4 regions of the Pseudoalteromonas sp. S4741 genome follow, and region 2 is predicted to be linked to each of the others. Evidence: predicted binding sites of a transcription regulator. Region 2 holds the regulator's gene; each other region holds the start of a gene.
The links. Region 2 encodes sigma-54, which starts transcription at its own class of promoters, with help from an activator protein. Its sites were predicted from a motif close to GTTGGCACGNNNNTNGNNT; they were not measured.
Positions count from the first base shown of each region.

Region 1: a site for sigma-54 is predicted at 5,222-5,240, ahead of flgB (flagellar basal body rod protein FlgB). Genes of this name have one in related genera too.
Region 3: a site for sigma-54 is predicted at 6,524-6,542, ahead of fliS (flagellar export chaperone FliS). Genes of this name have one in related genera too.
Region 4: a site for sigma-54 is predicted at 2,565-2,583, ahead of pdsR (proteobacterial dedicated sortase system response regulator). Genes of this name have one in related genera too.

Region 1 is NZ_PNCN01000042.1:786-8,859, reverse strand. It holds gene flgH (flagellar basal body L-ring protein FlgH) at 1-508, opposite strand, end outside; gene flgG (flagellar basal-body rod protein FlgG) at 523-1,311, opposite strand; gene CWC30_RS07920 (flagellar basal body rod protein FlgF) at 1,333-2,076, opposite strand; gene flgE (flagellar hook protein FlgE) at 2,210-3,595, opposite strand; gene CWC30_RS07910 (flagellar hook assembly protein FlgD) at 3,654-4,331, opposite strand; gene flgC (flagellar basal body rod protein FlgC) at 4,345-4,776, opposite strand; gene flgB (flagellar basal body rod protein FlgB) at 4,779-5,189, opposite strand; gene CWC30_RS07895 (CheR family methyltransferase) at 5,318-6,148, opposite strand; gene CWC30_RS07890 (chemotaxis protein) at 6,169-7,101, opposite strand; gene flgA (flagellar basal body P-ring formation chaperone FlgA) at 7,239-7,946, shown strand; gene flgM (flagellar biosynthesis anti-sigma factor FlgM) at 8,022-8,074, shown strand, end outside.
Region 2 is NZ_PNCN01000063.1:13,440-21,513, reverse strand. It holds gene CWC30_RS10635 (ATP-binding cassette domain-containing protein) at 1-618, opposite strand, end outside; gene CWC30_RS10630 (calcium/sodium antiporter) at 885-1,853, shown strand; gene CWC30_RS10625 (KpsF/GutQ family sugar-phosphate isomerase) at 1,857-2,828, shown strand; gene kdsC (3-deoxy-manno-octulosonate-8-phosphatase KdsC) at 2,829-3,380, shown strand; gene lptC (LPS export ABC transporter periplasmic protein LptC) at 3,377-3,931, shown strand; gene lptA (lipopolysaccharide transport periplasmic protein LptA) at 3,921-4,460, shown strand; gene lptB (LPS export ABC transporter ATP-binding protein) at 4,457-5,182, shown strand; gene CWC30_RS10600 (RNA polymerase factor sigma-54) at 5,252-6,751, shown strand; gene hpf (ribosome hibernation promoting factor) at 6,778-7,065, shown strand; gene ptsN (PTS IIA-like nitrogen regulatory protein PtsN) at 7,070-7,522, shown strand; gene rapZ (RNase adapter RapZ) at 7,542-8,074, shown strand, end outside.
Region 3 is NZ_PNCN01000042.1:18,576-26,649, forward strand. It holds gene CWC30_RS07975 (flagellin) at 163-1,671, shown strand; gene CWC30_RS19060 (flagellin) at 2,210-3,727, shown strand; gene CWC30_RS07985 (flagellar protein FlaG) at 3,865-4,275, shown strand; gene fliD (flagellar filament capping protein FliD) at 4,307-5,740, shown strand; gene CWC30_RS07995 (hypothetical protein) at 5,792-6,088, opposite strand; gene fliS (flagellar export chaperone FliS) at 6,088-6,489, opposite strand; gene CWC30_RS08005 (motility associated factor glycosyltransferase family protein) at 6,793-8,074, shown strand, end outside.
Region 4 is NZ_PNCN01000015.1:53,232-61,305, forward strand. It holds gene pdsS (proteobacterial dedicated sortase system histidine kinase) at 1-1,693, opposite strand, end outside; gene pdsR (proteobacterial dedicated sortase system response regulator) at 1,687-2,382, opposite strand; gene pdsO (sortase-associated OmpA-like protein PdsO) at 2,609-3,334, shown strand; gene CWC30_RS02500 (marine proteobacterial sortase target protein) at 3,361-5,361, shown strand; gene CWC30_RS02505 (class GN sortase) at 5,358-5,963, shown strand; gene CWC30_RS02510 (DMT family transporter) at 5,858-6,817, opposite strand; gene proB (glutamate 5-kinase) at 6,949-8,052, shown strand.

The DNA.
Region 1 (8,074 bases), on a different contig from region 2:
CTTCACCGGTATTTAGCGTTAGCCATTTTTCACCACGAATCACTAAATTACCATTTGGTAATACTCGCATCACGTTAACCGAAATATCGCCAACTAGGCTGTTTGATTGATTTGATTTTGAGTCACCTTTAAACGACGCATCACTACCAACCCCAAATTGAATACTATCGCCACCAATATTAACCGGTAAACCACCTAAGCCAATAACAGGGTCGAGGCTGGCATCGGTTTCTTTATCTGTTTCTGTTTTAGCCGCTTTTGTGGCTTGGGTCGACTCTTGTAATTTAACCGTAATGATATCGCCTGTTCTAAGTGCTTTTTTATCGGCATATAGGTCATTCGATAATTGTGTACTGAACAAAGAGCCGGTTGCTACTACTGGCTCCATATTAGGCTCTGGATACATAGGTGCATAATAGGGATCGTCCTGTACTACTTCATTATTTTGTGTAGATACACAACCGCTTAACAGTAAAGTCCCTACTGCAAATAACATAATATTACGCATACAATCCCCCAAAACTATAATTGTTGATTGATGTAGCTCATCATTTCATCAACCGCTGAAATTACCTTTGAGTTCATTTCGTAAACTCGCTGAGTTTCAATCAAATTAACCAACTCTTCGGTCACATTTACATTTGATGTTTCAAGTGAACCTTGAATAATTGTACCTAGGCCCTCAACCCCCGGATTACCTTGAACAGGCGCACCACTTACCGCAGTTTCGGTATAAAGGTTTTGCCCTATAGGCTCAAGGCCCGACGGATTAATAAAATCACTAATCGTGATCTGACCAATAACCACGTTTTCGGCCTGACCTTTAACGCGAACTGACACTTCACCGTCTTGAGATACGGTGATCGACTGTGCATCGTCAGGTACATTCATTTCAGGCTGAACAACATAACCAGCACCCGAGGTTACAACACGCCCATCACCGTCGGTGGTAAACTGGCCGTTACGCGAATAAGCAATATTGCCATCCGGTTGCAATACTTCAAAAAAGCCAGGACCTGAAATCATCCAATCTAATGAATTTTCAGTGGTGAGCATATTACCTTGCGAAAAGTTTTTTTGGTTAGCCACCACCTTAGTACCCGCACCAAGCATTAAACCTGACGGCATTTCGGTATCTTGCGATGAGCGACCGCCTGGTTGATTAATATTTTGGTAGAGTAAGTCTTCAAAAATAGCGCGGCTTTTTTTGTAACCCACTGTACTGGCGTTCGCTAAGTTATTTGATATAACCGATATATCAGTTTGTTGAGCGTCAAGCCCTGTTTTACTTATCCATAATGCTGGATTCATAATAATATCCTCACGTTAAAGTTAAACGATGCGCATCAGCTGTTCTTGACGTTCGTCAATCTCTTCAGCTGTTTTCATCAGTTTTACTTGTAATTCAAATTGGCGTTGGTGACTGATCATATCGACCATTTCATGCACAGGATTTACATTCGATTTTTCTAATGTGCCACCTAATACTTGTACATTGGCCGATGTTTCAACTATTTGGCCTGGTTTAGCTCTAAATAAGCCATCGTTACCCTTTTCGAGCGTGGCGTTGTTTGCATCAACCACTTTTAGCCGATCAACTTCTTCTAAAAAGTTAGCCGGTGCACCTTGAGGGCGAACTTGAATAGTGCCATCTTTGCTAAATTCAATTTTTTCAATCGGTACCGGTAATATGACGGGCCCACCTTCGCCAATAACTTGACGACCGTCGCTGGTAGTTAACATACCTTCAGCCGTTATATTTAACGAACCCACTTTTGTGTAGGCTTCATTACCAGAGGCATCCTGAACACTCAGCCATGCGTTATCACTCATAGCAATATCAAGGCTGCGACCTGTTTCAACAACACCGCCCGATGCCATGTTTGATCCTGGGCGCTCCTGCATAGCAAAAACACGAGTCGGCAAACCTTCACCGAAAGCCTGCATTGATCGTGCTTGCGCAAAATCAGATTTAAACCCAGTGGTATTCGCATTTGCCAAATTATTGGCTTTAAGAGCAAGCCCTTGCATGCTTTGTTTAGCGCCAGATGCGGCTATGTAGACCATTTTATCCATAACATCGACTCATTAAGAAATCTATATATGGGTAAATGCAATATAAGTGCCAAATTAAATTAAAGCATGAATAAGATTTTAAGAGAGGAATAAAAAAGGCTGCACGTAGCAGCCTAAATAAATCAAAATATGATTATCTGATCTGAAGGATGTTCTGTTGAATAGTTGAGTTAACCTCAAGCGCACGAGAGTTTGCTTGGAAGTTACGCTGCGCACTAATCAAATCAACCAGCTCATTGGTTAAGTTTACGTTAGACTGCTCAAGAGCTGACGAATTAATGTTGCCTAGTGTGCCTGAACCTGGCTCACCCGCAATTGGTTCCCCCGAGGTCAAACTTTTTTTCCATGAAGTGTCACCTACTTGCTGTAGACCTTGCGAGTTTGAAAAGCGTACCATGGCAACTTGTCCCAAAAATGTTGAATCGCCGTTACTATAAGACGCCACTACTTTGCCGTCGGTGCCAATATCAATACCCGCTAAACGTCCTACTGTCGCACCATCTTGTTCAAGTGCTTTTACTTCAAAGCGACTTGCATACTGTGTTGGTACTTTATTGGCGGTTCCAGCCTGATCTCGCCAATTTATATCTATGTTAGCAGGAAAACTAGCTCCATTTGTTAACATATCAGATAACCCTGGTGTCCCTCCTCCACCGGCTACAATAGATAACGGATTAAATGTGTTACCTACATTAGGTGTTGTTGTGCCATTTACAGTTGTGGTCGAGGGTAAACCGCTCGAATCAAATTTAAACGTACTAATAGGCTCAAACGGAAGAGCTGCTGTTCCATCCTGTTCAACGCCATCACTACCAAAAGATTTGCCATCAAGCGTAGCATGTACATCCCATTGGTTTTCATCACCAGGGACTGATGGATCGTTCTTCACAAAGAAAAACTGAAGCACGTGAGGTTCACCCAAAGAATCATAAACAGTTGTTGATGTTGATGAATTGTATGTTGCGCTTTCAGTAGGATTAAAAGGAAGCGTTGGCGCATCTGCACGGGAGTCTAAATTAAATGAACTGTACACACTAGAGGTAGCACGTGGAGACCCGGACGAGTCTGGTATTTGTAGTGCTGAAGAGGTACTTAAGCTTACGGATGTTGTATCACCAGTTGCTTCGTCAACGGGGAACCCTTGTAAAAAATTACCCTTTGCATCAACAACAAAATTGTCTTTGTTTAATTTAAATGCCCCGGAGCGTGTGTAAGTAAAATCTTGAGCGCCTAAATCTTGACTCATGGCAAAATAACCCTCACCCGTAATCGCTAAATCAAGTGAGTTATTAGTAAACTGCAACGAGCCTTGGTGAAACTGCTGGGCAACCATAGTGGTTTGTACACCATCACCATTTTTCGTTTTACCGGCGCTAAATACTGATGATGCGTATACATCAGCAAACTCGGCGCGAGACTCTTTAAAGCCCGTGGTATTTACGTTGGCAATGTTATTGGCGGTAACATCTAAATCTTTTTGTGCGGCAGCAAGGCCTGTTAATGCAATATTGAAGCTCATAATTAACCTCTAACCTAAAAATATTTAGCCTGATGGCTAAAAAAATACATAAAATCTATTACGCGATTTCTGCGACATCAGTCAGCCTAACCGCACCTTCTTTAGTATTAATAATAATGCCGCTTGAGCCGTTAATATTAACACTTTCAATATTTTTGAATGTAGCTAATGGGAGGCTTGAAAATTCCCCATTTGTACTACCCTCTGCTTTGATGTTGTATTCACCAGGTGGAAGTCGTTCACCCGCTTCATTTTTACCATCCCATGCAAAACGGATGGCTCCTGCAGGCTGAGTGCCTAAATCTATAGTTTTAACCAACTGCCCGGATGCATCTTCAATGCGAATCATTAAACTATCGACTGGCTTTTCAGCTACAACAGAACCTCTTGATTCACCCGACTCATTAAGCTCCAGTGTATCCGACTCCAACAAAGCTTGTTTGCCTACCAGTGTTGATGCTTGCAATGCTGAATTTGATGTCATCGACGCAGCTAAAGACTCAAAGTTAGAGTTTAAATTTGAGATCCCTTCAGCCATAGTAAAGTTTGTCATTTGTGCAATCATCTGATCGTTATCAGCTGGTTTGCTGGGATCTTGATATGACAACTGCTGTGTTAACAACGAAAAGAAATCTTCTTGGGTTAACGCATCACTCTCTTCTTTTTTTGGCACTTGCTTATCTTGCCAACGTAAAGAGTCCATGTAGGATGAAGAAGTACTAATATCGTTACTCATGAGCTACCCTCAGTTACCGCTGACCTAACAGCAGTGTTTTACTTAACATTTGCTTAGCTGCATCAGCAACTTGAACATTTGTCTGATAAGAGCGAGAAGCAGAAATCATATTTGCCATCTCCTCAACAACATTCACGTTGGGTTTGTAAATATATCCATTTTCATCCGCACTCGGGTGATTTGGGTTATATTCGATTTGTAGTGGTTTATTACTTTCAACCACTCCTAACACTTTTACACCAACGGCAGAGCCCTGTGGGTTGCTTGCTGACGCTGACGCTTTTGTTAGCTCCGCAGCAAATACAGGTTGTCGCGCTCGGTACGTCTCATTTTGTGAAGAGCTAATTGTATTGGCATTAGAGATATTACTTGCCGTGGTATTTAATCGCACGTTTTGCGCGCTCATACCCGAACCTGCAATATCAAACACATTATATAAACTCATAATTAGGCTCCTTGACTACCGAGGGCTTTTTTCAGGCCTTTAAATTTACCATTAAGAAACTGGACACTGGCCTGATACTCCATAGCATTCTGTGTATACAAGTTCCGTTCCACTTGTATATCAACAGAGTTGCCATCACCTGTATCTGTTTGATTTGGCGTACGAAATAGTTCATTACTACCTACACTACGGGTACCACCGGCAATGTGTTTTTCATTGGTTCTTACCATGGTATTGCCGCTTAGTTGGTTGGACTTTGCCGTTTTTAATGCTGAGGCAAAGTCGATATCTTTTGCTTTATAGCCGGGCGTATCAGCATTTGCGATATTAGTAGCGAGCATTTCTGCTCTTTGCGAACGGATCAACATCGCATGCGGATGCACGCCTAATGCTTTATCAAAACTGATAGCCATAACTACCTCCAAAAAATTGACTCAGTACCGATAAGCAATAAATGAGCCAGCAGTGAAAATAGTGATAATAAAAACAAAAAACGACGCAATGGGCGTCGTTTAGTGGAGGGATAATATATTTATGAAGGTCATTTTTTTTGGTAAATGATACCAGGGTTACAACGCACCATATCAAAGTCAGTACTTAAACCAGACATAGACTCCGACGCACCTAAAAATAAGTACCCCTTAGGGTTAAGTGCTTGAGAGAATTTTGCAATTATTTTGGCTTTCACCTCAGGTGAAAAGTAAATTAAAACATTACGGCAAAATATAATATCGAACTTACCCATTAAGGCGTACGAATCGAGCAAATTTAAATGCCTAAAGCTCACTTGCTTTTTCAATGAATCAACCACTTGTGCCATGCCATTGCCGCTGTCTTTAAAAAACTTTTTACGGCGCTGTGCAGAGAGTCCGCGAGACAATGCCAATGCGTCATATTCAGCATGTTTACATATATCAAGCATGGTATTTGATATATCTGTACCAATTATTTGTGCACCCATTTTTAAAACACCAGGGCTGCTGGATTGAAACTCAGCAACCGACATCGCTATTGAGTAGGGTTCTTGTCCTGATGAGCTCGCCGCAGACCATATTTTTAATGGCCTATTTAACGTTTTAAACTCAGGGAATAATCTGGTTTTAAGTAACTCAAACGGATACTGATCTCTAAACCACAATGTCTCATTGGTTGTCATGGCATCAACAACGGCTGCGCGCAGCTGGCGCTCATGTACACCTAGCGTTTTACTTACCAGTTCAGATAACGAATCAACATTAAATCGAGACATTAATGGTGCCAAACGACTCTTTACTAAATACTGCTTATTTTCACCTAAAACAATACCGCACTGTTGTTCTAAAAATAAGCGAAATTGATCGTATTCATTTTGCTGTAAATCTTTATTAGTCAAATCAATAACACCTATGTTTATTAATCACGATGAACCCATTTATTAACGGCTGTTGCAAGCTCGTCTGGGTTAAATTTTGCAATAAAATCATCTGCTCCTACTTTTTCAATCATCGCTTGATTAAAAACACCACTCAATGATGTGTGTAAAATCACATGTAGTGGCGCGAGCTTAGGATTAGCTTTGATTTCTGCAGTCAGCGTATAACCATCCATTTCTGGCATTTCTACATCAGAAATCAGTAGCCCTACTCGCTCTGTAATATCATTTACGCAATCGAGCTCTGCAATTTCTTTTAATCTTATTAAAGCTTCTTTACCATTTTTAGCCAACTCAGTTGTTACACCTAATGGTTCCAATGCTCGTTTTACTTGATTTCGCGCAACAGCCGAATCATCAGCAATAAATACTATTCTCTCGCCTAAATCTTTTTGTATAGTGCCTTGCGAGGCAACATCATCACTTACCGTAGTATTAACTGGGCAAATTTCGTTTAAGATTTTTTCTACGTCGAGTATTTCTACCAACTCATTTTCAATTTCAGTGACGGCTGTTAAATAAGAATAACGCCCTGCTCCTGATGGCGGTGGCATTATTTTTTCCCAGTTCATATTAACAATTCGCTCAACACCACCAACTAAAAAACCCTGCACTGTGCGGTTATATTCTGCAATAATAATAAAACTGTCTTCAATGTTTTTAATGGGCCGCCCGCCTACAGCCATCGATAAATCAATCACTGAAATAGTTTGGCCTCGAATGTGTGCTACACCACGAATGTAAGCATTAGATTTTGGCATGCTGGTTAATGGAGGGCATTGAAGAACTTCTCTTACTTTGAACACATTAATGCCAAAGCGCTGACGCCCATTAAGCTTAAATAACAATAACTCCAAGCGGTTTTGCCCAACCAACTGTGTACGTTGGTTTACTGAGTCTAAAATGCCGGCCATTTAATCTCCTAAGAAAACAAATATAAGGAACGATAATTGCTTTCAATTAATAAAGCGTCATAACACAACGGGGGCGTCTAAATTCTGACGCAAAATATTTATACCCTGTTTGCAACCATAAGCATAGTCGAAACATTATGAGTTTGTTAAAAAAAACCAGAAGATACAGTGTTTTTTATTTTCTAGCTAGCCTCTGCTTCACTTTACCACTAAAGGCTCAAGTATTTAGTAAAGAATCGCTACAAGAAATGGCTGTTTCTTATGTTGCTCAAAAAGCAGTAGCTACAAATGATAACAAAATACTGTTCAGTGCATTACCGTTAGATAGCCGCATACCTGATCGCCATTGTAACTCAGAACTAGCGCTAGCAACCCCAAGTGAGCCCCCATTTAATCGTCAGGTCACCATTCAGATAAAATGCAACGATAATGAGAACTGGGCACAATACGTGCACGTTAGAATCACTGAGTCAGCACCGGTTGTAGTTGCAACTACTAACTTAGCACGAGGTGAAGTGATTACTCCATCCCATTTAAGTATTGATATGCGCCCTGTGCACTTTATACGTGTTCAGTATCTTGATGACCCTGCACTACTTATTGGTAGCCGCAGCAAACGTAATATTCGTGAAGGTATGCCAGTACTGCTTAATCAAATTTGTATGGTTTGCAAAGGTGATTCTGTTACAATTTATGCTAATATCAAAGGGTTAAGAGTAAAAACGACGGGTATTGCATTAGAGGATGGCACCTTGGGCGAGCAAGTACGAGTAGAAAACAAAAAGACAGGTAAAGTTTTAAATGCGCGTGTAGATGGTGTAGAGTCTGTGCAAGTAAATATTTAATATAAATTTATGCTAAAGTATCTTTAATAAATGCCGATACAAAGGCATCAGTTGGGCAATATACGGATTTTTATTATGGTCGGTCAAGTAAATAAATCAAATCAACAACCGAGTGTTTTAACAAACAC
Region 2 (8,074 bases):
CACATCGTGCGTGACAATTAAAGAAGATAAGCCAAGCACTTCGTTTAAAGATTTGATCAGCTTAACTAAAACCCCCATTGAAATAGGGTCTTGTCCTGCAAAAGGCTCATCATACATAATAAGTTCAGGATCAAGCGCTATAGAGCGAGCCAAAGCTGCACGACGTGCCATACCGCCAGATAACTCTGAAGGCATTAAATCTTTAGCACCACGTAAGCCAACAGCTTGTAGTTTCATTAATACCACTAAACGGATTAAATCTTCACTGAGCTGCGTGTGCTCTCGAATGGGGAATGCAATGTTATCGAACACCGACATATCAGTAAATAAGGCACCGCTTTGAAATAACATACTCATGCGTTTACGTGCCGCGTAGAGTTCTTTGCGCGACATAGCGACAATGCTGTCGTTTTTAAATAAAATATCACCGGAGTCTGGTTTAAGCTGGCCACCTATTAGGCGTAGCATCGTGGTTTTGCCAATTCCGCTTGGCCCCATAATGGCAGTAATTTTACCCTCAGGTACGTCAAAGCTCATATTTTTATATATGACCCTATCGCCTCTAGAAAAGGTAACATCCTTGACTTCTACTATTGATTGCGACAAGTCGCTCTCCATAACAATACTCTCTCATATTTCTATTTTAAGGGTTTTTTAACCAATATGGAAAAAACAATTCGTAAGATTTTGTAATAGTGTCGCAAAAAGAGTTATAAGGTTGATTCAAGCAGCCTTAACTTTGGCTTAAAATTGCATATAAAAAGCGCCAAAGAATACTTAAAATAACCGCCTAATGTATTACACCTTATTCTTTTATTTATACTTTTATGGTGGCTTTTGTTACTATTCGCACTATCTGAATTTACATTAATTGGCTTATCATAATGGTTACCTCGTTTGTCATTTTAATTCTTGGTTTTGCGGCTCTCGTATGGAGTGCAGACAGGTTTGTTTATGGTGCAGCAGCACTGGCTAAAAACTTTGGCGTGCCAACGCTAATTGTAGGTTTAACCGTGGTAGCTATGGGCTCTTCAGCGCCTGAAATGATGGTATCGGCTTCAGCAGCTTTGGCAAATAAAACCGATACTGCTGTGGGTAATGCAGTTGGTTCAAACATCACTAACATCTTATTAGTTTTAGGTATTACTGCCCTTTTAAGACCCTTATCAGTATCTTCAAGTACGTTAAAACGTGAAATTCCACTGGTACTGCTGGTCTCCATTGCAACTTGGTATATTTTTTCAGATAACTATTTTTCATTTTTTGAAGGTGCAGCCTTATTATTTGGCTTTGTTGTTTTTATTGGCGGACTTATTTTTGTCTCACTGCGAGCTAAAAACCAAGACGATCCGTTTGTGAGCGAAGCCTGTGACGAAGTACCTGACAACGTACCAACCAAAAAAGCTGTTTTTTGGCTGGTAGTGGGTATGATTTTACTGCCGGTTAGTTCACACTTTTTAGTTGGCTCAGCCGTTGATATCGCAAAATATTTTGGCTTAAGTGACTTAGTGATTGGTTTGACCATTATTGCTATAGGCACCAGCTTACCTGAACTTGCAGCTTCAATTGCAGGTGTACTTAAAAATGAAGATGACTTAGCGCTGGGTAACATAGTTGGTTCGAATATTTTTAATATTTTAGCGGTATTACCGCTGGCAGGATTAATTAATCCATCGGTTATCGATGCTTCGGTAGCTAACCGTGATGTTATTATTATGATTGGCGCAACCTTGGCGCTAATTGCTATGTCATTGAACTTTAGAGGTCAAAGACGTATCAATAGAATAGAAGGTGGCTTGCTCATCGTCGCATTTATGATTTACCAAGGTTATATTTTTAGTCAAGTAGGATAGCCCATGGCAACGCTAAACTTTATTCAACAAGGGTTACGTGTTCTAGAGATTGAACGCCAAGCACTCAGCGATATTACACAATACGTTAATGAAAGCTTTAACCAAGCCTGTCAATTAATGTATGACTGCCCAGGTCGTATTATTGTTATTGGCATGGGTAAATCAGGTCATATTGGTAACAAAATAGCCGCCACTCTTGCCAGTACCGGCAGCCCCGCATTTTTTGTTCACCCAGGTGAAGCAAGCCATGGTGATTTAGGAATGATCACAGCAAATGATGTGGTTATCCTCATTTCAAACTCTGGTGAAACCAGCGAAGTACTTAATATTATTCCGGTATTAAAGCGCATTGGTGCCAAAATGATTGCCATGACAGGCAACCAAGGCTCAACCATGGCAACATTGGCAAATGTGCATGTGTGTATTAAAGTTGAACAAGAAGCCTGCTCATTGGGCTTAGCACCTACTGCAAGTACCACTGCCACACTCGCTATGGGTGATGCCATGGCGGTGGCATTATTAGAAGCACGTGGCTTTACTGCTGATGATTTTGCACTATCGCACCCTGGTGGTAGCTTAGGCAAGCGATTACTCTTAACTCTTAAAGATGTTATGCACAGTGGTGCTGATACGCCTATCATTAACGAGACGCAAACGATTAAAGATGCCTTAATTGAAATGTCGGCCAAAGGACTCGGCATGACCGCTATTGTTGATAGTGACCAGCAATTATCAGGCCTGTTTACCGATGGCGATTTACGCCGTATTTTAGAGCAACGTATTGACATTCATAGCACTGAAATTAATGTTGTAATGACCAAGTCGTGTACTACAGCCACCCAAGACATGCTCGCGGCTGAAGCGTTAAATATTATGGAACAAAAACGTATTAATGGCTTAATTGTAATTAATGAGCATAATCAACCGATTGGCGCACTAAATATGCAAGACTTACTTAAAGCGGGGGTGCTATAAATGCAATTTGAAGATCTCTATCAACCGTTAAGTGATGATGCGAAGGCGCGCGCAAAAAAAGTAAAGCTATTAATTTGTGATATTGATGGTGTATTTTCTGATGGGCGTATTTACCTTGGAAACCAAGGTGAAGAACTCAAAGCATTTAACACCAAAGACGGATTTGGTATCAAAGCCCTGATTAACAGCGGTTTTGAAGTCGCTGTGATCACCGGGCGCCATTCTCATATAGTGCAGCAACGTATGAGCAGTTTAACCGTACAACATATATATCAAGGCCAAGAAGACAAACTTATAGCCTATCAAGAATTAAAACAAAAATTAGCGCTTAGCGATGATCAAATTGCTTATATAGGTGATGATGGTCCAGACATGCCAGTAATGGAGCAAGTCGGTTTTGCGGTTGCCGTAAACGATGCTCATCCACTTATTAAACGTTTATCACATTATGTAACCCAACTACCCGGCGGTTTTGGTGCGGTAAGAGAGCTGACAGACTTACTTATGCTCGAAAATAGCAAGCCACTAACTAGCCAAGGAACGAGTTCATGAATGTAGCGCGCATTATACTGAGCGTTTTATTCATAAGCTGTATGGTTTGGCTCTGGTATCCTTATTTTACTAAGGTTGATATTACTGCAAGCGAAGAAACACAAGTTATTGCTAAGCCTGATTATACCGCTATTGAGCTAAAACAAACGGCTTATGATGAACAAGGTAAAATAAGCCACAAAGTAACTGCGGTAAAAATGGAGTTATACCAACAACTTGGTTTTACCTTTTTTGAAAAACCTATATTTACGTTATACAACGAGCAGCAAACATGGCGTATTAACGCTGATGAGGCCACCCTCTACGACGATCGTCAACTCGTATTAGAGGGCAATGTAAAAGCGCTAAATTTAGCCGATAACGCCATGATCGATACGATCACAGCCGATAGCATCAATGTAGATATAAAACTACTCACTATGCAGTCAGAGCAGCCTGTCGTTATTACAGGACCTAATTTAAAAATCACAGGCAAAGGCCTTGAGGCCGATTTAAAAACCGAAGTGATTAAACTTATTAACCATACGCGAACCCTATATTATGACCAATAACCTATTTAAAATTCTAATTGTTCCTTCATTACTGATTGCATTTCATAGCCATGCAGAGGAAACCACTGAAGCTCCTGCGGCTAATCAAATCTCAATTAGTGCTGACAGGCAGGAAGGTCAATTAAAAGAAAACGTGGGCATTTTTGAGAAAAATGTTGAAATTATTCATGGTAATCGCCGTATCACAGCTGACCGTTTAGAAGTGCATAAACGCGATGACTTAGGCGATAACAAGCAATTATTAATTGCCACAGGCAGCCCTGCATATTTTGAAGAAACACAAGCAGATGGCACCATCATGAGTGCCAGTGCGAATGAAGTACGTTACGATGTTTCGCAACGTTTTTTAACCTTAATCGGCGATGCCAGTATTGCTCAAGCAGGTCAAAAAATAACTGCTAAAAGTATCACCTACGATATAGAGCAGCAGTTAATTAGCGCAGAAAAAGACGAAAACTCAACAGACCGTGTACACACTATTTTAGTGCCTGTTGAAAACAAAAAAGAAGACGATAAAGGCCAACCATGAGCACATTAAAAGCAGAGCTATTAGCGAAAAGCTATAAAGGCCGTGAAGTGGTGAAAAACGTTGGTCTAGAAGTTGAAGCAGGCAGCATTGTCGGCTTACTTGGCCCCAATGGCGCAGGTAAAACCACGACCTTTTACATGATTGTAGGCCTTGTACCGAGCGATAAAGGTAAAATATCAATCGATGATCAAGATATCACTTTATTACCAATGCACAGTCGAGCTCGCCTAGGGATAGGATATTTACCACAAGAATCATCTATTTTTAGAAAGCTGACGGTTTATCAAAACTTAATGGCTATATTAGAAACACGTAAAGGGCTCAATAAGCAACAACGTGAAGATACCTTAAATAATTTACTTGATGAATTTAGTATTCAGCATATTCGTGACAGCCAAGGTATGGCTCTGTCAGGTGGTGAGCGTCGCCGTGTTGAAATTGCGCGAGCATTAGCAGCAAATCCTAAATTTATACTACTAGACGAACCCTTTGCAGGGGTTGATCCTATCTCTGTATTAGATATTAAAAAGATTATAGAGCACCTTAAAAACCGAGGAATTGGCGTATTGATTACAGATCACAACGTCCGCGAAACACTTGATGTTTGTGAAAAAGCCTACATAGTTTCTCATGGGGAGTTAATTGCATCAGGCACTCCAGAATATGTATTAAACGATAAAACAGTACGCGATGTTTATTTGGGCGAGCAGTTCAAGCTCTAATATGTGTGTTATTCCACTAAGCATCTGCTAAGATTAATCATACTAATTTAAAAGGATTGTTAGAGATAAATGAGGCAATCATTACAGCTGCGCATGGGCCAGCAACTTACAATGACTCCACAGTTGCAACAAGCAATTCGCTTATTGCAGCTCAGTACATTGGATCTCCAGCAAGAAATTCAAGAAGCACTCGATAGTAATCCCTTGCTTGAAGTTGAAGAACAAGATTACAGTGAAGATGCTGCGGGTAAAAACGAACAAAAAGCCGATACCGATGAATCAACGCTAAGTGCTTCAGCTGATGAAAAACCTAGCGAATATGAGCAAGATAGCGGCGAAGCCATGACCAAAGACACCATTAGCGATGATATGGCAATGGATGTTACATGGGATGAATACATGAGCGCAGCACCTGCCTCTTCCTCGGGACCAATGCCTGAAGATGAATCAATTTATCAAGGCTCTTCAACTGAAACGCTGCATGAATATTTAATGTGGCAATTGCAACTGACGCCATTTAGCCCAACAGATGAAGCCATCGCGATTGCAATCGTAGAAGCTGTGGACGATTCTGGTATTTTAACCCTTAGCTGTGAAGAAATATTAGAAAGTTTTAATCAAGAAAACGACATAGAAGATGAAGTTGAACTTGATGAAATAGAAGCCGTTTTAAAGCGTATTCAGTTATTTGATCCGGTAGGAATAGCCGCGCGTAGTTTACAAGAGTGTTTGTGTATTCAACTAAATCAGTTTGACCAAGACACGCCTTTTTTAAACGAAACAAAAATGATCTTAACCGATCACATTGACTTACTGGCTGCGCGTGATTATCGCACGTTAATGAAAAAAACTAAGCTCAAAGAAGATGAGCTTAAAGAAGTCATGACGTTAATTCACACGCTTAGCCCAAAACCCGCTGACACTATTGTTAGAGAAGAGTCTGAGTACGTTATTCCTGATGTGTCGGTTAAAAAAGTGAAAGGCCGTTGGGTGGTTGAACTAAACCCAGATAGCATGCCTAAAATTAGGGTAAACAGCCAATATGCAGCTATGTCGCGTACGGTTAAATCAAGCGGCGATAGCCAGTTTATTCGCTCACACTTACAAGAAGCTAAATGGTTTATAAAAAGCTTAGAAAGTAGAAACGACACACTGCTTAAAGTAACTAACTGTATTGTGCAACAACAACAGGCCTTTTTTGAACATGGTCCTGAGGCGATGAAGCCTATGGTACTTAATGACGTGGCCGAAATGGTAGAAATGCACGAATCGACTATTTCACGTGTTACTACGCAAAAATACATGCACACACCACGCGGTATTTTTGAGCTTAAATATTTCTTTTCAAGCCATGTAAGCACTGAAAATGGTGGCGAATGTTCATCGACAGCAATACGCGCATTAATTAAAAAATTAATCGCTGCAGAAAACTCAGCTAAACCATTGAGTGATAGTAAAATTGCAGATATATTGGCTGAGCAAGGAATTAAAGTAGCAAGGAGAACTATTGCAAAGTATCGCGAATCTCTAGCTATTCCCCCGTCAAATCAACGTAAAAGTTTGATTTAAGGCGTACAACAAAGAGGAAAATGTTTATGCAACTGAATTTAACTGGTCGCCATGTAGATATTACCGACTCGCTTAGAGACTACGTAAATAGTAAATTTTCGAAGTTACAGAGGCACACTGATCACATAACGAATGTGCACGTTATTCTCGATGTAGAAAAACTAAACCAAAAAGCCGAAGCAACCGTTCATGTTAGTGGCGCTGAGATTTTTGCTTCTACTGAACACCAAGATATGTATGCCGCTATAGACTCGCTGATTGACAAGCTAGATCGTCAAGTAATTAAACACAAAGAGAAACTTGCTCGACACTAACACTATGAAATTAAGCTCACTTATCTGTCAGGACTGCAGTAAAGCTGCGGTCCTTTTTAATAGTAAAAAAAGAATTTTAGAATTTATCAGTGAATTGGCTCACAATAAACTGCCCTATTTAACACAACAAGATATTCTTAACGCGTTAACCGCCAGAGAAAAACTAGGGAGTACAGGTATAGGTCGAGGAATTGCAATTCCTCATGGTCGTATGAGTGGTGTACAAGAGCCTCTTGCTCTTATATTAGTGAGCGAAACGGCTATTAATTTTGATGCGATAGATAACAGACCGGTCGACATTTTTGTTGCCTTAATTGTACCTGATGGTGACAATAAGCAGCATTTAAAAACCTTAGCCACTATAGCAGAAAAGCTCAACGATAAAGAATTTTGTAAGCAATTACGAGCGGCAAAATCCGACAATGAGCTGTATCAAGTAATTGTAAGTCAACCGTAGTAACAATTAAGGGTGATAAATGGAATTAATAATTATAAGTGGTCGCTCAGGTTCTGGTAAATCTGTTGCGCTGCGTGTTGTTGAGGATTTAGGTTATTATTGTGTAGATAATATTCCTTTAAATTTATTACCATCTCTTGTTCGTAGTGTTTCCGACAGCTACAACAAAATAGCCGTAAGTGTTGATGTGCGTAATTTACCTAAAGAGCAGCAACAGTTTAATGAAATCATTGAATATTTACCTGGTTTTACTAAGCCAACGGTGTTTTATTTAGACAGTGACGATCAAACCTTAATTAAACGCTTTTCAGAGACACGGCGCCTTCACCCTCTTTCGATTGACTCACTGCCACTTGATTTAGCAATAAAAAAAGAAAAACAACTCCTTGATGTGCTCATTAACCGTGCCGATTATATGATTGATACTACGGATTTAAGTGTGCATCAGCTGGCTGAATCTATTCGTGAAAAAATACTCGGTAAAAAAGACAAACAACTGATCATTACCTTTGAGTCATTTGGTTTTAAGCACGGTATACCCAAAGAAGCAGA
Region 3 (8,074 bases), on a different contig from region 2:
TTTTATTACTTATTAGTTACTTATTAAAATAAAAAAATCATTTAAAACATGTGGTTAATTTATTTATTAAAGTTGGCACAGTAACTGCTTTATTTTAACCGTCGAGCGCGTGGTTCCTATAATTCATTGAACCACACCCAGTTAAAACTAGGAGATGGTAAAATGGCATTAACAGTCAATACTAATGTGTCGTCACTTAACGCACAGCGAAACCTTAATAAGTCAGGCGAAGGGCTAGCTACTTCGATGGAACGCTTGGCATCAGGAATGCGTATCAATAGCGCAAAAGATGATGCGGCAGGTCTACAAATTTCAAACCGTTTAACCTCGCAGATAAATGGCTTATCAGTCGCGCAGCGTAATGCGAATGATGGTATTTCGATGGCGCAAACCGCGGAAGGTGCGATGCAAGAGTCGACCAGTATTCTTCAGCGTATGCGTGAGCTTGCACTTCAAGCTGCTAATGGTTCAAACTCAGCAGAAGATCGTGAAGCACTGCAAAAAGAAGTATCTGCACTTCAAGTTGAATTGACTCGTATAGCCGATACAACTTCTTTCGGTGGTCAACAGCTTCTGGATGGAAGCTATGGCAGTAAAGCATTCCAGGTTGGAGCGAATGCGAATGAAACGATTAATGTTTCTTTGTCAAGTGTTGCAGCAGAAAAGATAGGTTCAAACCGTGTTGATTTGCAAGGAGCGACTACATCAGGCGGTACTGGTGATGGTTTTGGTCAAGTTACAGCTACAAGCACTACAGGCACATTAGCAACAAGTGCAACAACATATGGGGATTTGGAAATATCTGGCAGGGATGATTCCACAGTAGATATTGTTGATGGTTCTAGTGCTGAGCAAGCTGCTGCGGCAATAAACAGTGTCAAAAGCTCTACCGGTGTAACAGCTCAAGCTAAAACAGAAGCAAAACTTGATGTTGCAGGTACACAAACCCCTAAGGGTGACCCTATCAGTTTTGAACTGAACGGAGAGAAAGTGTCTTTTGTTGCTACAGGCACTGCAGCAGGTGATGAACAAGCCATGGCTGAAGCAATTAATAAAGCGACTGATGAGCACGGTGTAACAGCAACACTTGAAAATGGCGTGCTTTCTGTATCGAACAATAATGGTAAAGATATAGAAGTGACAGGTTTTACAGGCGGCGCTGGCTCTTCGCTTGATATTACCCCTCAAGGTTTTGAAGATGGCTCTGATGGCGCAGCTGTAACCTTAACAACGGCAGGTACAGATTCAGCTAGAATCACTGGTGCAATTCAGTTAAATTCATCAGAGACCTTTACTACCACAGCAGCTAATACACAGTTAGATGATGTAACTACTCCGGTAACAAGTTCGCTTGATAATGTGGCTGATATTAGTGTTACCAGTCAAAAAGGTTCGCAGGATGCGCTCTCGATTATTGATAACGCCATTGCCAATATTGATGCTCAGCGTGCAGGCTTAGGTGCTGTTCAGAACCGCTTTAGCCATACTATTAGTAACTTGGCAAACATATCTGAAAATGTGTCTGCATCACGAAGTCGTATTCAAGATACTGACTTTGCAAGTGAAACTGCAGCAATGACGAAAAATCAAATACTGCAACAAGCGGGTACATCTATCTTGTCGCAAGCGAATCAAATACCACAAGCCGCAATTAGTTTATTAGGTGGTTAATTAAAGCGTTGCTCTTGCACAATTAAAAAGTATACGAAAAGCGCACGGGGTGCGCTTTTTTACTACGTAACAATAAACCATGTTGGCGGCAATTTACCTGGCACTACTATACTTCGATTAAAGTTTTTATTTCTCAGGAAGCGCCCAGCGCCTCTTATATCTTTGTGGTAATTAATGACTAAATAAATTCACCACCGAGCTGCACAGAATTCCACAGAGAAAACTAAAATAAAAAAGCAGAAATAAGTATGGGGTGTTTAATGAAAAGTGCGATGTAAAATTTCGCCTACAACGCTGTGTTTATCACTGTAGAATAAGGTTTTAGCCAAAAATCATAAAATAAATTTAAAGTAAAAAGTAATTAAAATCAGATGATTAAATTTATCATCTTCAATTAAACACACTTTTTTTAAAAAAAAGCTAAAGATAATTTAACTGCCGCCGTTAACTTAACCAGTACAGAGCTTGAACATACAATTGTGACAGTTCTTGGTTAAATCAAAACAGCAACATTACGTAAGTAATCAGGAGTTTTATCATGGCTTTAACAGTAAATACAAATGTATCTTCATTAAACGCTCAGCGTAATCTTTCAAAATCAGGCCAAGGCTTAGCGACATCAATGGAGCGCTTGGCTTCAGGTATGCGTATTAATAGCGCAAAAGATGACTCAGCTGGTCTACAAATTTCAAATCGCTTAACCTCACAGGTAAATGGTTTAGCGGTAGCGCAGCGTAATGCCAACGATGGTATTTCAATGGCACAAACCGCAGAAGGCGCGATGAACGAGTCGACAAGTATTTTGCAACGTATGCGTGAGCTTGCACTGCAATCAGCAAATGGGTCGAACTCAACAGAAGATCGTGAAGCACTACAAAAAGAAGTGTCAGCACTACAAGTTGAATTAACGCGTATTGCAGAAACAACTTCATTTGGTGGTCAACAATTGCTTGATGGTAGCTTTGGTTCTAAATCATTCCAAGTGGGTGCTAATTCAAACGAAACTATTAATGTGTCATTATCAAGTGTAGCGGCAAATAAAATAGGCACTAATCAAGTTAATTTACAGGGTGATACTGCTGGACTTGGTGAAGCATCTGCAGCAGATAGTACAGGTGCTATAGATAATGGTGTTGCTGGAGGTGATTACACAATCAAAGGCAGGGAAGAAGCAACGGTTACAATAGGGGCTGAAGCAACTGCATCTGAAATTGCTGGTTCAATAAATAGTTATACTGGGACTACAGGCGTTTCTGCACAAGCTCGTTCTGAAGCTAAGATTGAAGTAACAACAGCAGGTGATGTAGGTGAAACAATTAGTTTTAAGCTTGATGGAGCAGGCTTAGATGATGGTGATGAAATAACAGTATCTTATGTTGGTACAGGAAATGTTGAAAGTGATCAACAAGCTATGGCTGAAGCCATTAATGCTAAAACGGATGAACATGGTGTAACAGCATCAATTGAAAATGGTGACTTAACCATTTCAAATAATACAGGTGAAGATTTAGAGTTAACTAGCTTAGCTGAAAGTGCTACAGGATCAACTGCAACGACTGTTGGTATAAGTGTTACAGGGCAAACATATGATGGTGAAGATAGTGATACTGCGCAAACTCTAGCAGCTGGTGATGGTGTAATAGTTGCTGGTACGGTACAGTTAAATTCAGCTGAAGTATTTACAGTTACAAGTGATGATGCAACTATTGCCGCAGATACTAATGAAAATGTAAGTACTCTTGAAAATGTCGCCTCAGTTGATATTACAGACCAAAGAGGCTCGCAAGATGCGCTAGCTATCATCGATAATGCAATTGCTAATATTGACTCTCAGCGAGCAAATTTAGGTGCGGTACAAAACAGGTTTGGTCATACAATCAGCAACCTTGCAAATATCTCTGAGAACGTATCTGCTTCACGTAGCCGTATTCAAGATACTGACTTTGCTACAGAAACCGCGCAAATGACTAAAAACCAAATATTGCAACAAGCGGGTACATCAATCTTGTCGCAAGCGAATCAGTTACCACAAGCAGCACTTAGCTTAATTGGCTAATAGCAAAAAAGTAAATGATTAGCTAAGCTAATGGTTAAGTCAGCATTAGTTGCATAAAAATTAAAAAGGGGGATGGCTTAGCTAACCTCCTTTTTGCGTTTTTTACCTCAAAGGTACAAATAAAAAAAGGAGGCGTTATGAGTGCAATAAACCAAAGCCCTGATTTCGCTCTCGCTGTGCAAAAAGTAGATAGCAAGGTTGAAGCTAGCCCACAACTTACTGCTAATGCGACAGCAGAGCCAAATCAAACGGACGGCAATACTCAAAAGCAAGCGTCAGATTTTGCAAGTAATGAACAGCATCAACAAACTGAGAAGCAGCTTGATCATGACCAGCTTGAAAAAGTGGCGCAGCAATTGCAGGATTTTATGGGAGAAATGAACCGTAGTCTGCAATTTAAAGTAGATGAAGAGTCAGGCCGTGATGTGATAAAAGTAATTGATAAATCAAGTGGCGATGTGATCAAACAATACCCATCTGAAGAAGTATTAAGCTTAGTGGCGAAACTGTCTGAAACGGCAGGTATGTTAATCGATCAATCAGTGTAGTTTGAGTATATAAAAGTATGAGGGTGTAAATATGACTATTTCATTTAATGGTTTAGGGTCTGGCTTAGCGGTATCAGATATTGTTGATGCTTTAGTTAATGCAGAGCAAGCACCGTTTACATCACGCTTAAATACAAAAGAAGCAACGCTTACGACCGATATTTCAGCAGCAGGTGCATTAAAGTCAGCCCTTGCAAAACTACAAACATCCATGGAAGCCTTAGGTGACGTTGATAACTACCAAAAACGCAGTGTTTCTGGTAATGACGATTTTATTTCGTTAAGTTCAGATAAAGACGCCCAGCCGGGTAGTTATAATGTAAAGGTCGATGCATTAGCGCAAGCCCATAAGCTGTCATCGCCTGCGTTTGCAGCTGATGAAGCCATTGGTGGCGGCGTTATTACGATTGGCTCTGGTGATAACAGTTTTTCCACCGTATTATCACCGACTAATACCCTTCAAGATTTAAGAGACCAAATTAATAACGGCCCATTTACAGGCTCAGATTCTAACGATTCTGTAGTCGCGACCATTGTGACCAGTGATGAAGGCCAGCACCTAGTACTCACCAGTAAAGAAACCGGTGAAGAAAATGCGATTACTATTACCGTGCAAGACAGCGATGGTAACAACACAGATACCGGCGGTTTATCGCGCCTAGCATATGATGTTTCTGATGCTGACCCTGTAAGTCATGTTACTAATATTACTGAAGTCAATGCCGCGCAAAATGCACAAATAACTATAGACGATACTTTAGTTGTGTCGAGCAGTAGCAATGAGTTTACAGGAGTAATTGATGGTATCGATATAACAGCCAAAAAAGTACATGATACCGACGATGATGAAAGTAGCCTAAAAGTAACCGAAAATAACAGCAATATACAAGCTGGCTTAAACAGCTTTATCGAAAGCTACAATGAATTACTTGAGTTAAGTAATAACTTGGGGGCTTCAGGTGAAGATGGTGTAGGGGTTATGGCGGGCGACTCAATGTTACGTGGGGTGATGTCAAAGCTGCGTCAACAGTTGACCAATGAAGTGCCATTAAGTGATGGCAGCAGTTTATCACTTTCGCAATTAGGCGTTGAGGCTGATCGTTACGGCAAGCTAACTTTAGATACAGAGCGACTCAATGAACAAATTGAAAATGGTGTCGATTTAGTACAAGAGTTCTTTTTAGGTGAGAGTGATGACGAGGGTTTTGCCCAGTCGTTTGATGAGCTAATGAGCTTTTACACTGATAGCGATGGCATCGTACAAAACCGTATTGATAGTAAGCAAACACAGTTAGACGGAATTGATGATGAGCGTATCGACTTTGCCCGCAAAATGGAATCATTGGAATCAAGGCTGTACGCACAGTACAACAGTATGGATTTGCTGGTAGCGCAACTTAATTCAACTAGTAGCTATGTGCAGGCCCAGTTAGAGAATATGCCTGGTGTTGTAAAACAAGACTAAATAAAGCAACAATGATAAAAAGCGCTAAACTCACAGTTGGCGCTTTTTTAGTTATAAAGGTTTGTATTTAGAAATAGCTTTAGAGGACTGCTTTTTTTTCAACAGTGCTTCAGCAGTTTCACTTTTAACCCGCATTGCAGTAGATAAGGCGTTTTTTATTTCTACTTGAATACTGGCAAGTTCGTCACGGGTTGGCTTATTCGAGCCTTTCCCCTCACACCACTGTTGTATTAATGAGTTTAAATCGTTGAGTGATAACAAAGCATCATCAGCATTACCTTCACTCGTTTGCTCTTTAACGAGTGAAAGTAATTGGGTTACTTGCGTCGCATTCACTTGTGTTGTCATTATAAAGCAGGGCTGCGTTCATTTGCAGGTATATTGTCCCAACCTTCTTTGACTTCTTTTACAATACTGACGACTTCATTAATAGCATCAATGTCGTTATTTACATTGGCTTCAACTAATTTACGTTGGCAATAATCATATAATGCAAGCAAGTTATTTGAAATGCTTTGATCTTGCTCAACCTCTAAATTAAGTGCATCTTGCAAAGCACCAAACAATAAAATGCAAGTAGATAGGTTTTCACCTTTTTTTTCAATTTCTTTTCGCTCAATAAATCCTTTTGTTGCGGCAAGTCGTCCGATGATATTGCTGAAAATTAGGTTTATTTGTTCATAAGGAGTCATATCGTTAATGTTGCTAACACTAACTTGACTGTATTTTTTTACTGAAATATGTGCCATGGTAAAACCTTGAATCAATATATTTATAAATCTAAAGCAAATATAATGCCATGTTTTTGGTTTGGGTGCTGTAGCTGTTTGTCACAAGCATATACCGAATTACTTAATTTATCCAACATTGGGAAATAAAAAGTAAAAGAAAGCTTAGTTTGGTTTGTCAAAAAACCGACGTGACACTAGCTAATTTACTGGCCTATTATTTGCTATAAAATTAAGTTGTATAAATTTTTTGCGTGAGAATAGATAAACTATTCAACAGGCCGTTTACATGTTAACGACTAATAAATTACGGGAATGTATATTTTGACTGATAGTGAGATTCAAATTAAAGAAATGCTTTTACAAGCTACCTTGTTGGCAAATCTAAGTTATTTTAAAGAGAAGTTACCAGCTATTTATGAACAATTTAAAGACTTTAAAGCGACAGACACCGGTATTGCTTTTGATAAAAATGGAAATATAAATTTATTGAATAATGGTTGCTTCGTATATGAAGAAAGCCCCTTACTTTTAGCTAAAAAGCAGGTGTCTAAGTACCTTAATAATCCTGTTTATTCTCGTTATGAAATACAACACTCTCCAGATGAGGAAATGTATTTCAAACAGCAAGCATTACTGAAATCAATGTATAATGTACGCAATGAACAAACTACAGGTAAAATTATAAGGCCTACACAGGAAAAAAGGCTTGATTTTGTATGTTTCTTGGGTGCAGGTCTTGGCTATCAAATTGAGGAGCTTTTTAATCAGAAAGAGCTTCTTAATGTTCTGTTGTTTGAGCCAAACCCCAGTGCTTTCTATGCTCTATTACATTGTATAGAACTAAGACCTTTAGCTGAACGTTGTGTTTCTTTAGGCGGAGTATTTCGTATTTGTGTTGGTGGAGATGAAAGCTCAGTAGTCTATGAGGTTAATTCACTTCTACATAAGCAAGGGATGTTTAACGTAAGTTTAATTCACTATTTTAAACATTATGATAGTCCTTTAATGGAAAAAACCATTAATAAAATTAAAAGTCTTGGGTATAGATGGAGTTCAGGTTGGGGCTTTTTTGAAGATGAAGTTATTGGCTTAGAACATACATTGTCTAATTTAAAATCAAAATTCCCAGTAATTAAACATTCGGCCTCGATAAGAAACCCTTTAAAAAAAGCGCCAGTTTTTCTTGTCGCTAATGGACCTTCTTTAGATTTAGCAATTAATTTTATAAAACTACATATTGAAGATCTCGTTATTGTTTCCTGCGGTACAGCTCTGAAAGCTTTATTGTCTAATAATATTAAACCCGACATTCATGTTGAAATGGAGCGCTCTCCTAGGTTGGAATATTCTGTGTTAGCTGTAGAGAGGGATAAAGAAATTGATGTTGGTTTTGAACAACTAAATATTGTAGCACTTAATACTGTATATACTCCGATTTTGGCGAGGTTTAAGTCAACGTTTTTATTAACAAAAATCAATGATGCTGGTGGGACATTTATCAAACTATCAGATAAAAATGCACAACTTTCATATCCTCGTTTTACTAACCCAACAGTGACTAATGCAGGCTTAGTTGTTGCAACTGAATTAGGGTTTGAAAACA
Region 4 (8,074 bases), on a different contig from region 2:
AATCAAACGGCTCTGGCTCATTACTTTGAATGCTTTGCTCAAGTCGGGTTGCTTCACTCATAGTGGTAATTATTTTCCCTAAACGCTCAACTCCTTCACTGGCACGCTCAAGGTATTTTTGACTCAGTTCACTTTGCTGCAAGCTTTGTAAGTTCTCAAGTGATGAACGTACAACCGCAACCGGCGTGCGCAGCTCATGAGATAAGCGCGACGACATATTTTCTAAATAATCGGTATAGCCACCAAGTCGGCTCACTATATTTGAAAAGCTACGCGATAAATCGCCAATTTCGTCATTGGCATCGCTGTAATTTATATGGCCTGTTACCCGCCCTTGTGCATCAATGGCTTGCTCTGCTGTATCGCGTAGTCGCCTAATACGGCTCGATATACGTGAGGCAAAAAAGAACAAAGTGACTGTGCCAATTAACATGACCGCTAAAATCACATTAAACAGTTTTTCCAGCGATTTATTACGCAGTGTGCGCACGCCATTGGTGGTTTCTTCGGCTATAACTGCGCCAATAACCTTATCCTCAATCCAAATAGGATACGCGGCCGATAAAATCACTGCTTTATTGTCGGGGGTGAGTCGCCACGACGATGCGGGTTGGCCTTTGAGTGCTTTGGCTAAATGAGTACCTTGCATTGAAGCAACATCGTGTAAGGTATCTATAAATTCATCTTCAGGACGGGTTAAAATTTTATAATACAAAGGATGTAAATAGGCCTGTTCAAAGCGCTGCCACGCAGTTTTTGGCGCTTGATTTTTTAGCCCATCGGCCCATACACCATCGGCATTTTGAATACTGCCCGATTGCGCTAAAACACGGTGATGATTATCGACCACCCAAATGCGACTGCCGCTGTGGCCCATGCCTTTTAATATACGGTTTATTTCAGGGGAGGGCACCAGTACTGAGCCTAAATCATTTGGGTTATTTAAGTTGGATGTAGACATGATATTAGGTGTTTGGCTTGGCTGTTTACTATCAACATCAGCAATGGCAAACCCCAGTTTATTGCCAAGCATACTCAAAGGAAAGCGCAGCTCAAGGTTGTAACCTGTTTCAGTTTGTTTAAAAAAGCCCTGAATTTTAGTAAAAGGCATTTTACTGTAGGCATCAAATGCGTTGACCCAGCCATCTTGGCGCGGAGCAATAATATAAGTATTAAATTGTCCATCAGGATTTTTTAGGCCAATTTTTATGTAATCGTTATTGGTAATGCTGAGGCTGTTTTTAGCACGGTAAATTACAGTGTCATCTGTGACTTTAAATACAGCATATAAGTAATTATCAAACTTACCTACCATATGGCTAAATGATAAGTTGCTCAGTTGATGGTTATCATTGGCTGTTTGTAAGTAGCGTTTATCATAAAGCCAAAACAGCGATTGATAAGCGTCCCAGTCGTTGAGTTTGCCATCGAGTTGAATCGGGCTTTTTAAATTATAAGCATAGAGATCGCGACCTTTTACAACTTGATCTAAAAAGTTGGTTTGTTCGTCAAATAAAGCGGGGCGTTCATGCAGGGCCGTGGCCAGTGCGCGTGTAGTGCCTACGAGCGTTTTTTCTTGGCCTTGGCGTAAAAACTTTTCCATTTCCCATACGTATTCGTAGCCTAACCATGGCAACAAAAACAAAAAGCATGAAAGTAGAATAAATTTACTGCGTAGGCCAAATCTTAGCATGTGGGTTGCTCCCACCTGTAACCCATGCCATACACGGTATCAATGCAGTCAAACTGGCTATCGAGTGCTATAAACTTTTTGCGAATGCGTTTTACATGAGAGGTAATGGTGCTGTCGTCTACATAAATTTTAGCATCGCTCATTAACTCATTACGGCTTTTAACGTGGCCAGGTCGTTGGGCGAGTGAATGCAGCATCCAAAACTCAGTTACGGTTAAATCAACCAACTGTTGCTGCCAAAGCACCTGCATGCGTTGCGTGTCGAGTGTTAGTTGACCGCGAATTATTAATGCGTTGGCATCGGCGGGTTGCTCTAATGCTTCCATGCGGCGAAATAACGCACCAATACGCGCGGCTAAATGCGCTAAGCTAATATCTTTGGTTAAGTAGTCATCGGCGCCCATGCGCAGGCCGCATACGGTGTCTATTTCGCTGTCGCGAGCGGTTAAAAAAATAATTGGTAAGGTTTTAGAAAGTGAACGCAGTGTTTGGCACAGTAAAAAGCCGCCATCTATTTCATGGCCTAAGCCAATATCAACAATGGCTAAATCGGGGAGTGCTTCTTTAAAAGCTACTTCTGCTTGAGGGCGGTTTTCATAACCACTTACCTGATAGCCTTGAGCGCTTAGCATTTCTATGTAGTTTTCGCGAATGGCGGTTTCATCTTCAACGATAGCTATTTTTTTCATTTTTTAATTACTCATATTGACTTAGGCGCACTATAGCGAAGTTTTTGCGCTAAGTAAGGTTAAAAACACAATTGCCATTTTTTTGCCACAATTGCTCAGCAGTTTGCCATTTTTACTCCCCTTTATTGCCACTTCATGGTGTTTTAATACAGCTATTGAAATTACCAATACAACGCAAGTGCCAACCAATAGCTTGCCAACCATTATTAATAGTAAGGAATAGACCATGAAGAAAACATTAATCGCACTCACACTTGTTAGCACTTTTTGTACGCCAGTATTTGCTGCGGATACCCCATCAAAAGAAGCAAAAAAAGAAACAATTGTTGGCCTGAGCACCGGTGCCATTATTGGTGGTGTTGTTGGTGGGCCTATTGGCGCGTTTGTAGGCGCATTTGCTGGTGGCTTAATTGGCGATGCCAAGGTGGCTGAGCAAACCATTGCTGAGCAGCAGCAAGCTTTAACTGTAATGGCAGAGAAAACCAACGACTACCAGCACGTACTTAATCATAACAGCCACCTAGAGGCGCAACTTGAACTACTGACGCAGCAAAATGAGCAACTAACGCAATCACAGCTTAATAATTTATTGGCGATGACAGTGCAATTTAAAACTGGATCTAGCGATATTGCTCCTCATTTTGCCAAGCAGCTTGATCAATTAGTTGCGTTATTAAAAAGCCAGCCGCAACTCGCACTCGATTTAAGTGGCTTTGCCGATCAGCGCGGTGAAGAGCAAGCAAATTTATTACTTTCAAAAGCCAGAGTAAACGCCGTACAAAGTTACTTAATTAAACAGGGAGTAAGCCATACACGTTTAAGCGCACAAGCATTTGGCGAGCAACAAAGCATAGCAAACAGTAACACCCTTGAAGATAACTTTTTTGACAGACGCGTTACTCTCACTACTCGTGCGTTAAATCAGTCAAGTAATCAAACAGCAAGCAATTAATCGCAAGGCGTTCGATGGAGTGATTTATGTTGAGTAAACCCACCAAAGTGCTTACCAAGGTAAGCCTTTTTATTTTTATTATTATCGTGCTTTTGGCCAGCTTTAAAAGCCATGCACAGTCGCCAAAACTATCTTTGTTTGATAGCCAAGGAGTGGCGGTTAACCCTGGGGTTATTTTAAAAAGCGATGCAAAAATGACCCTAACAGGGCTAATTAATCATGTTGTAGTAACGCAGCACTACATAAATGAAAACCCTTTTGCCGTAAATGCACGTTATGTATTTCCTTTACCCGATGAAAGCGCCGTGCAAGCAATGACCATGCGCATTGGCGAGCGAGTTATCAAAGGTAAAATAGCAAAAAAACGCCAAGCTGAAAAACAGTACCAAGCTGCCAAAAAAGCAGGCAAACAAGCTTCATTGTTGCGACAGCAACGTGCAAATATGTTTATTACAAATGTGGCAAATGTAGGGCCAGGAGAAGAAATAGTTATAACGCTTGAGTATCAAGAGATTATTGATTACAAACACGGAACCTTTGCGATTCATTTTCCAACCACAATTACGCCACGCTATCATGCAATAACAGGGGAAGTTAACGATGATCAAGATAAGCATGCGGTAAAAAACACTAATGCACCTTCGTTCACTCCACAGGGTTGGTTAAGCCCTGTTTATACAAAACAAACCAATGAGGCGGCAAATGCCAGCGATTTAAGCTTAACAATTAACATGGATATAGGCTTAGAATTGGTTGATATAAATGCTAAGTACCATCAAGTTAATATTGAAAACCCTGCATTTGGGCAATACAGCATTGTGCTAAAACCACAGCAAGCCATAAATAGAGACTTTGTACTTGAGTTTAAGCCACTTCAAATAGCGAAAGCGCAAGCTGCACTTTTTACTCAGCAAGCACAAAATGGTGAGCAGTATGCGTTAGCAATGTTAATGCCGCCAAGCGATAGTTTTACTCAATCTCAGCGTTTACCGCGTGAAATGGTGTTTGTAGTTGATACTTCGGGATCTATGCATGGGCAGTCTATTGAACAAGCTAAAAAAGCGCTGTTTTACGCATTATCATTATTAGATAGTGATGATAGCTTCAATATTGTCAGTTTTAATAATGAGGTTGCAGTCATGAGTGAGACCCCATTAATTGCCAGTGACTTCAATTTACGTCGCGCAGAGCGTTTTATTTATAACTTACAAGCCGATGGCGGAACTGAAATAAAAGGCGCACTTGATGCCGTACTTAACGGTGCACAGTTTGAAGGGTTTGTACGCCAAGTTGTATTTTTAACCGATGGTAGCGTAAGTAACGAAGATCAATTATTTAAACATATTGCGCACACCTTAGGTGATAGCCGTTTATTTACTGTGGGCATTGGTAGTGCGCCTAACCGTTATTTTATGCGTCGTGCCGCTGATATAGGTAAGGGGTCTTATACCTTTATTGGTAGCACCTTTGATGTGCAGCCGAAAATGCAGCAGTTGTTTGATAAACTCGCTCACCCGGCTATGACTAATTTAGCGTTAACAAATACAAATGGAGACAGCTTAGATTTTTGGCCCTCACCTTTGCCTGACCTATATTTTGCTGAGCCCATTATGGTGGCTATTAAATTAGACACTACCGATGCAATTACTTTTACGGGGCAAACGGCGCATGGGGAGTTTAAGGTTAAGCTTAATCCGCAAGCAAGTTCAAAAGCCACAGGAATTGATAAGCTTTGGGCACGTCAAAAAATAAAGTCGTTATTGTTATACAACCAACAAAGTGTTGTAAAACAGCAAGTGCAGCAGCTCGCGCTTGAGCATCAGTTACTTAGCCCATTTACTGCGTTTATTGCCATAGAAGAGAGCACCATTAAAGAAGTTGCTAAACAAAGCACACAAGTGGCTAATACTATGCCACAAGGAATGAGTATGCGCTTGCCGCAAACAGATGGGCAAAGCAAAATGCATATTGTGTTTGGAGCATTACTACTTCTAGGTGGTCTTTTGTTAGTAAGGCGCTGTAAATGAAAAAATGGCTAAGCATAGGTTTACTTGCCTTAGGTTTGAGCTTGTTTGGCCATGGTGTATACATGCAGGCAAAGGCATGGCTTGCACAAGTGTTAATAGAGCAAGCTTGGCAAACAGCCCTTAAATCACCCAATAAAAAAATTAAGCCGTGGTTTTATGCTGATAGTTACCCAGTGGCACAAATAATATGGCCAAAGCATAATAAACGACTAACCGTGCTCGATGGCGCAAGTGGTAGAAATTTAGCGTTTGCGCCGAGCCACTTTTTACCAGCTGGGGAATTAGGTGGGGCTGATTTTGGTAATTCGCAAGGAGCACTTATTGCTGGCCACAACGATACCCACTTTGCGTTTTTAAAAAACGCTAAAGTGGGGGAACAATTTTCTCTACAACTTAAAAATGGCCAAGTGCAGCATTATTCAGTGACTCATGTTGAGGTAATTAATCAGTACAACACCGATTTTTTGCAGCAATCAGGGTTGTATTTATTAACCTGTTACCCTTTTGATTCGCTGGCCTCGGGTACCGATTTAAGGTGGTTAGTGTCGGCAGAAATATCCTCACCCGAAGTTGAGTTAGGAATATCGACCACCAGCTCTTGATGGCGTTGACTAATCATTACGCCTATAAACACCACAAATATGCTGATCCACTGCCCAAGAGTTAGTACTTCGTTGAGGATAATGGCTGACAAAATTAAAGTGAAAATAGGGATTAAATTAGAGTAAGCCGCGGCGGTTAATACCGACACTTTACTAATCGCATAGTTGTACATGCCGTACCCACCCAAAGTAACACAAGAGCCTAAGTACAATATGCTCATTAGTGCGGTTAAATCGTGTTGGTTTTCACTGGGTAGGTCAATAAATAATAAAAACGGAGCAAAAAACAAACTACCACTCACGCCTTGCAGAGCAATCAATGTGAGTGGGGAGTAGCGGTTAGCTAAATGTTTTATACACACGGTATAAAATGCCGCGCACACCATGGCCATTAATTCTAAAAAATTTCCCAGTAATGGGTTTGGGGCTTGGCTTGAACTCGGTGAAAGCAAAGTCAGTAAAATACTACCGCCAATACACAGCGTAAAACCCACCACAATAGCTTTACTAATATGCTCTTTGAGCATGAAAAACGCTAAGAATGCCACAATAATTGGTAAACAAGAAACAATCACCCCCGCTTGAGACGCTGAGGTATATTCCATTGCGTGGCCTTCAAATAAAAAGTACAAGCAAGGCTCTGCCAGCGACATGCCTAATAAGTACTTCCAATCGCCTTTTAAATATTCAAAGCGAATTACGTAACGCCATAAACATAACGAAATCAGTAAAGTGGTGAGCATACGTAAAAATATCACCAAGGCAGGGTCATAAATCGCAATCGCGTATTTAAGTGCAATAAAGGAGCTACCCCACAAAAAGGTGGCAATAATTAAACATAAACTGGCAGGCATAAGGTGTAATTTAATCGGTTGAATATAGTGCGATCCTAGCATGCAGAGGGAGTGATTGAATATTTTTTACTTGTTCAAAAATACCGAACTGGTATAAATAAATTCATCATTTATTGCGCTAAGTAAAAAACATGCAAAGGGATCAGGTCGTAGTTGTAAAGCTAGGTACAAGCGTACTCACTGGCGGTACCGATAAGTTAGACAAAGCACATATGGTGGAACTTGTTCGCCAATGCAGTGAGCTAAAAAAGCAAGGTCATCACGTTATTTTAGTATCAAGCGGTGCGGTTGCCGCAGGTCGCGAACAGCTATTAAAACCCTGTGGGCGCACATTAATAGACAAACAAATGTTGGCCGCCATTGGACAGGGGCAGCTCATTCATATTTGGCAAAGCTTATTTGCGTTGTATGGCATTAACGTCGGGCAAATGCTACTAACGCGCGCGGATGTTGACGACAGAGAGCGCTATTTAAATGCACGCGATACCCTCAATGCCCTATTAAATTACGATGTAGTGCCGATCATTAATGAAAATGACGCAGTTGCTACTAGCGAAATAAAAGTAGGTGACAACGATAACTTGTCGGCATTGGTGGCTATTTTAGCCAATGCCGATAAATTGCTGCTACTGACCGACCAACAAGGGTTATTCACCAGCGATCCGCGCACCGACATTAACGCCACCTTGATTGACGAAGTTACCCATATTAATGATGAGTTACGCCAACTTGCGGGTGGCAGCGGTACGAACCTAGGCACAGGGGGTATGGCAACCAAATTACAGGCCGCAGATATTGCCAGAAGAGCTGGGGTTGAGGTGATTATTGCCAAAGGCGCGGATGAAAATGTGATTTTAAAATGCATGAGCGAGCAACTGCCTGGCACCCGTTTTTTAAAACTTACCGCCCCTAAAGATGGCCGAAAAAAATGGTTATTAGCAGGGCCTAAAAGTAGCGGCCAAATTTTAATTGATGCCGGTGCGGTGCATGCATTGCAATCTAAGGGCGCCAGTTTACTTGCTAAAGGCATTACGCGTGCAATAGGTGAATTTGAACGTGGAGATTTAATTAACTTAATTGATGTAAACCAGCAAATTATTGCACGCGGGTTAACGCGCTTTAGCCATCTTGAAATCAATAAAATAAAAGGCGCACATTCTAATCAAATCAGCCAGTTACTTGATTACGATAGCGGCGTGGAAGTGCTACACAGAGATGATATGGTGGTGTTGTAATTAAGCACTTTTTTAACGATAT